DNA from 2 places in the Pseudoalteromonas sp. 4NS20-0020 genome. Region 1 is predicted to be linked to the other one. Evidence: predicted binding sites of a transcription regulator. Region 1 holds the regulator's gene; the other holds the start of a gene.
What was found. Region 1 encodes FliA, which starts transcription of late flagellar genes. Its sites were predicted from a motif close to CTAAAGNTNNNNNNNNNNNNGCCGATA; they were not measured.
Positions count from the first base shown of each region.

Region 2: AC27JL_RS07660 (VC2046/SO_2500 family protein) is a predicted target of FliA. The motif match lies at 1,279-1,305, and genes of this name have one in related genera.

Region 1 covers NZ_BAAJMI010000001.1:641,337-644,758, reverse strand. Annotated here, with positions in the region: gene AC27JL_RS02970 (chemotaxis protein CheA) at 1-67, opposite strand, end outside; gene AC27JL_RS02965 (protein phosphatase CheZ) at 83-850, opposite strand; gene cheY (chemotaxis response regulator CheY) at 869-1,252, opposite strand; gene AC27JL_RS02955 (RNA polymerase sigma factor FliA) at 1,292-2,002, opposite strand; gene AC27JL_RS02950 (MinD/ParA family ATP-binding protein) at 2,029-2,889, opposite strand; gene flhF (flagellar biosynthesis GTPase FlhF) at 2,882-3,422, opposite strand, start outside.
Region 2 covers NZ_BAAJMI010000003.1:80,371-83,792, forward strand. Annotated here, with positions in the region: gene AC27JL_RS07640 (MHYT domain-containing protein) at 1-8, opposite strand, end outside; gene AC27JL_RS07645 (M48 family metallopeptidase) at 284-970, shown strand; tRNA gene AC27JL_RS07650 (tRNA-Tyr) at 1,009-1,093, opposite strand; tRNA gene AC27JL_RS07655 (tRNA-Tyr) at 1,143-1,227, opposite strand; gene AC27JL_RS07660 (VC2046/SO_2500 family protein) at 1,340-1,867, shown strand; gene AC27JL_RS07665 (DUF6172 family protein) at 2,063-2,365, shown strand; gene AC27JL_RS07670 (YchJ family protein) at 2,681-3,160, opposite strand; gene AC27JL_RS07675 (SulA-like leucine-rich domain-containing protein) at 3,190-3,422, opposite strand, start outside.

The DNA of each region.
Region 1 (3,422 bases):
AAAGCTCTAGGATTTCTCCTGCCTCTACAAGAAAGTCTTGTAAAATATCTTCATCGACTTCAAACATGCAGTTACTCTCCTCTTAGAAGCCCAAACTTGATAAAAGATCATCGACTTCATCTTGATCAGATACAACATCATTACGTGATTCTTTATCAATAATAGGGCCTTCTGGACCTGCTAAAGTTTGTTCGTCTAATGGTTCATTTGTTTTTTGTTGTTCTATTTTTTCGGCTTTACTTTCGCTTTGATCAGCGAAGGCTGTCAAAAGATGAATTAAGCTTTCTTCAACTTCTCTAACAAGCTCAATAACTCGGCGAATAACTTGTCCGGTTAAATCTTGATAGTCTTGTGCCATAAGTACATTAGTCATCAAACTTTGCAGCTCATCGGTTTTATGATGAGAATTGTTCATAAACTTATCAATGCTGTGGCATAACGATTTAAACTCCCCTAACTCAATCTCTCGATTCATTAGGCGATCCCATGTCGGTTTGATATGAGATATTTCGTCTGCCAACTGTTGAGCAATTGGTAGGCTAGCCTCAACTGCATCCATTGTTTTATTCGCGGCATTTTCTGTCATTTCTATAACATAATTGAGCCGTTTTTTTGCATCTGGAATAGCATCGGTAGTTAAGTCAGATAAGCGAGTGTCTAGCTCAAAGCTTTTTAAAGCTTCATGCAATTGACGGGTTAACTTTCCAACCTCAGCAAATATTTCAGATTGCTCCTTAGAAGCGGTATCTAAAATTAACTGATTGGCTTTGTCTTGCTCACCGTTTTCTAGAAAAACAACGAGCTGACGAGCTTGTTCTAAAGTTATTTGAGGCGCAGCAAGTGCTGACATAAGCCTCTCCCCCTATCATTAGCCTAAACGTTCAAATACTTTTTCTAATTTAGTTTTGAGTGTTCCAGCAGTAAATGGCTTAACGATATAACCATTAACACCTGCCTGTGCTGCCGCTATAATTTGTTCTTTTTTAGCTTCAGCCGTTACCATCAATACTGGAATGTGTTTAAGCTTATCATCCGCACGTATTGCTCTTAGTAGGTCTATACCCTGCATTCCTGGCATATTCCAATCGGTAACAACAAAATCAAATACTTGATTTTGTAGCATCGGCAAAGCGGTTGACCCATCGTCTGCTTCTTGAACATTAGTGAAACCTAAGTCACGCAACAGATTTTTAATAATACGTCTCATTGTTGAAAAATCGTCAACAACCAGAATTTTCATGTTTTTATCCAAAACATCCCCCAGTGAGGTCTTAACCTTGTTTACTTACTACTAATTTATCCAGTCATTGATTTTAGCTTTAAGCTTAATCATCGCCTGACCATGTATTTGACTTACACGCGATTCACTTACATCGAGTATATGCCCTATTTCTTTTAAATTCATTTCATCGTTATAGTACAAAGACAGCACCATTGCATCACGTTCTGGTAAAGATTTTATTGCACCTAATAAAGACTCGTTAAACCGCTCATTTTTAACATTATTAAACGGTTTGTCTAGCGCTAAATCTTGGCCCACTGGACTGATGGCATCTTCATCAACACCAAGGTCTTCAATACCGAGTACTTTACTTGCATTTACATCGTTTAAGATATGATGGTACTCATTTAACGAAATTTCAAGTTTTTCAGCAACTTCTATATCTGTCGGCTCACGGTTTAAGCTTTTTTCTAAAAATGCAATTGTTTCGGCCACCAAACGGCTTTTACGATGTACTGAACGGGGTGCCCAATCGCCACGTCGCATCTCGTCAAGCATTGCCCCACGAATACGAATCCCCGCAAAAGTTTCAAAGCTAGCCCCTTTGGTTGCATCAAAACTTTTAGATGCTTCAATCAGACCTATCATTCCTGATTGTATTAAATCGTCCAGCTGCACGCTGGCTGGTAAACGCGCTATAAGATGACATGCCACTTTTTTGACAAGTGATGCATGTTTTTCAACAATCACATTTAAATTTTGTGCTGATTGATATCCCATAACTTTATTCACCAATGTTGTCATAATTAGCCGTTTACTAGTTTCTCTATGAAAAACTCCAGATGACCTGATGGTTGATTAGGTATTGGCCATTTAACTGCTTTTGTTGCTAACGCTTGAAACGCAAGTGCCGCCGGCGAATTAGGAAAAAGCTCTACAATAACTTTTTGGCGACGCGTTGCTTTGCGCATATTTTCGTCGTAGGGAACCGTTGCGACCAGGTCCATTGATACATCTAAAAAACGATCGGTCACTTTGGAAAGTTTAGCAAATAACTCTTGCCCTTCACGCATACTACGGACCATATTTGCAACAATTTTAAATTTGTATACACCATGCTCGCGACTCAACACTTTAATGAGCGCGTAAGCATCTGTAATCGATGTGGGCTCGTCGCATACAACAACCATGACGTCTTGTGCCGCGCGAGAAAAACTCAGCACCATGTCTGAAATACCTGCGGCTGTATCGACAATTAAAATATCAAATTCTGTATTTAATTCACTAAAAGCCCGTATAAGTCCCGCGTGCTCTGAAGGCGACAATTCAACCATACTTTGAGAGCCTGATGTTGCGGGTACAATCTTTATACCTGCGGGGCCTTCAACTAAAATTTCATCAAGTTCACATTCACCAGATAAAACATGTGATAAGTTACGTTCAACACGTAGTCCTAGCATAACGTCACAGTTTGCTAAGCCTAAATCGGCATCAAGAACCAACACTCTGTTACCTTGCTGGCCTAATGCAATTGCAGTATTCAGAGAAACATTTGTTTTTCCTACTCCACCTTTACCGCCAGTGACAGCGATAACTTTTACGCCGTTGTTATTGTTTTGACTCATTTTGCGCAGGCCACTTGCTTGATCTAATACTGTGTTAATCATACATCCCTACTGTGCTTGGCGCCACTGCTTGGTGCCTTGAATGTTGTGCTTTTGCTCTTTTTAAATAGAGTTGCTCAGCCTTTTTAACTAGTTTTTCAGCATTTGCAACTCGAATATCTTCTGGTACTCGTTGACCGTTAGTAAGATACCCTATTGGAAGGCGATTTTGAATCGCTATACTAATAATCTCACCTAAACTTAAAGATTCGTCTAATTTGGTGAATATACAACCACTTAACTGCACTTTTTTAAAGTGCCTAACGGTTTCTTGCAACACATGTATTTGCGATGTTGCGCTGAGCACTAAATAACTGCGAATATCAACACGCTGATTACGCATTAGCGTATTAAGTTGCTCTGTTAAGCGCAAGTCGCGTTGGCTCATACCCGCAGTATCAATTAATACTAGTCGTTTATTTCGTAAATGATATAAAACTTCAGCTAATTCATTAGCATCTTTAACTTGCTTTACACCACAACCTATAATTCGGCCATAAGTGGCGAGTTGCTCATAAGCACCAATTCTGTATGTG
Region 2 (3,422 bases), on a different contig from region 1:
GATAGCATATTGGCTCAAAAATTAGTCTTTAGGTAGCCAGTTTAATATATTCATCATATAAATAAATACTTAATTAACTAGAGCGGTATAAAAAATGAGTTTGTTTCAATTTTTTAACGTATAGTTTTCAAGTTATTATTTTTTATATTTATTTTGTCAAACTGATAGAGAAGCATTTTGCTATCATATGAATGACACAGATGATAACCAAAATAGGGTTGCATCAGATTAGCGCATAAATATTTGTAGTGAGTACTTAAAATTAGGTCAATGAGAGAAAGCAGTGTTTGATTACCAACTAAAAAAAAGTAAACGAAGAAAAACAGTCGCTATAAAGGTTCATGATCAATCTGTCACTGTATATGCCCCCCATTATGTTGCCCAAAAACAAATCGATAGCTGGTTACTTGAAAAGCAACCCTGGATTGAAGCACAATTAAAAAAGCAGCTTAATGCAGTCGATATTAAGCAGTATCCCCTTATCCATAATAAAATTAAGATATTTTCTGACTGGGTTAAATTAAGTTTTTTAGAAAGCTCATTATCTGATATTCAAGAGCACAATAATGTTTTGTTGGTAACACACTCTACTAGAGTAAAAAATTACAATGGTAAATACGAAAGTTTGATTAAACAGTATTTAGAAGAGAAGTTGGCGGCGTATATTGAAATGCGTATTAACTATTATTGCAAAATAATGAAAGAAGAATTGCCTCAAAAATTAAGTATTGCCATATATAAGCGCCGTTGGGGGAGTTGCAACAGCAGGCGAGAACTAACTTTTAATTTACACCTAATAGGGGCTCCTCATGCCGTTATTGATTATGTAATAGTGCATGAACTGGCTCATTTGCAGTATTTAAACCACAGTAAGGACTTTTGGGCTAGAGTAGAGGCATTTTTTCCTGATCATAAAATTGCATCAGATTGGCTAAAAACACAGGGAACAAGTTTACAGTGGGTGTTTTAAGCTAATTTTAATATAGGAATATAGGAATATAGAAGAAGTGGTGGAGGGAGCTGGATTCGAACCAGCGAAGGCTGAGCCGTCAGATTTACAGTCTGATCCCTTTGGCCGCTCGGGAACCCCTCCACACTATTTTTGTTACATTTGGCCCCACTTAACTTAGCGGTAAGAAAAGTGGTGGAGGGAGCTGGATTCGAACCAGCGAAGGCTGAGCCGTCAGATTTACAGTCTGATCCCTTTGGCCGCTCGGGAACCCCTCCAATGCAACGGCGCTGATAATAGCAAAATGTGCCTTTAAGTAAAGAAAAAAGCTAAAGAAAATTTAAATAAAGCCGATAAATATTCATTACTCATTCCAATCGGCTAAAGTCTATGCAAATCGATGATTTGTTAATCACAGAGCAGCAATTAAGTACTCGGTTAAACCAAAGTGTACATGCAGACCGCCGTGGTGAATTTTCATTGCTGTTAGCAATGCTTTCACAAGATGCTTTAGATTTTAGTCAATTTCATTTACCTAAAAGTGAAATTGAAGATAACACAACTCAAGAAGCGCAGTTAAGAGAGCAATTAGGAGCAGGACCAAAGCAGCCATTAGCACCCAGTGAATTTAATATGCTAATTGGGCAGTTTAATGCACAGCGTTTGTCTTTGGTTGGTGAGAATAAAGGCATGGCCGATATAAAGCTAAATCAGTGTTTAAACCCTGAGCCCTTTTCGATTAGAGATGATGTAAACCACATACCCCTACCCATTATAGATAATTGTGAACTTGCTGTGCGAAGACGTTTACAAAAAGACGAAATAGAAATAGATAATCCAAAAATGGATGTCGCAGGCTTTTATGACGTTCTAACAGACGTAAATCAGCGTGAACCATTACATTTGACGATGGCATAATTTATGATTTCATCAAATAGTGTCTAGTAACACTACCCATCACTGATTAAATTTTACGACTGCGCCAAATCCGAATTGACTAAAAATTGATTTAATGTAAAAAAAGCATCCAAAAATTAAATGCAATTGCTATAATGGCTACAAATGGTATGACATGAATGCCGTTATCATTAAACCAAGGTAATTAGGAACGTAATGAAGAAAACATTCACGCTAAATCACGAGAAAATCAAATACCCTCGTATGGTTGATGCTGCAAAGCATGAAGTGAAAAAATATTTGAAAAGAGAGCGCAACAAAACTCTACCAGAAGATGCAGATTATTGGGCATTTGACTGTAAGTTTGGTAAAACGGTTGAAGATGCGCAAGTGGTTCATGTAGCTGAAATCAGCAACTGTATTAGCGATATTGAAAAGCAAGAATTGATGTCTTTTTACTTAGAAATATTGGCAAAACCTGCACAGCGTCAACAGCTAGACCTTGATAACGACGAGTAATAATTAGCGTTTGTGCATATCAAATTATTTAAATGGGCCATTGGCCCATTTTTTATGCCTATAGATTACCTTCAAGCTTTTTTCTTTTGAGCTAGCTCAAAGTATTTTACATCGTTTTAGGGCTTTAACTGTTAAATTGTTATTAATGCTACCTTTTCCCTCAATATTAACCACTTCATTAATAGAGTTAGTACTAAATCTAAAAGGTTATAAAGGGAGTTGTGTTTAATAAATTTACGAAGCTATGCATTAAATGTGAGTATTTAATTAGCAACGGAGTGAAGTAAATAATGTACTTCACTTAAAAAGAGGGGATTACGCGCTATGGCATTTTTTGTATTTTTTTGCGCTGCCACAAGGGCAATCATCATTCCTGCCAACTTTTATATCAGCGACCGGAAATATAATACCATCGAGATATCGCCACTGGTGTTGCTCTTTTATAAATTGAGAGCGCTCATGTAACACACAATATAGGTTTTGATAAAAATAGGTAGCTTTAAACTCAACGACCCCTTTATTTTCATCGCTGTTTGTTTCAATAACAGATAAGCTTACAAATCGACAACTGGTCGCAAATTCTTTAATTTCATTTATAGGGTTTTCAGCTTGCTTTTCACTTGCATATGTTTGGTATACGTATTTAGCATTTTTTTGTACGTAAGCTGTATACCTAGAGCGCATTAACTGCTCCGGTGTTTCTGATTGTTTATCACCTAATAGCAGTGGTTCACAGCAATCTTCGTAATTTTTTTGGTTTCCACAAAAGCAAGTGTTGTTATTTAAATAATTCATAATTGTTACATAAGATTTAAAACATCATTTTAGCAAGCTTGCTGTATGTAAGGTATATCAAGTACGTCAGAATTTTTAGTAAAACAATATAACTTTGTTTTTGTGTTACTTAAGTTAAGCGATAAGTTGCTCAATAACTGATTGTTTAACATATCAGTCCATGTAATGACCGCTGCAAAGTTACCATTATGCAGTGCGCTACGCAGTACATATTCTAAATTTACTAAATGTTTTTGCCTAATGACTAATAGTTTACTTGTGT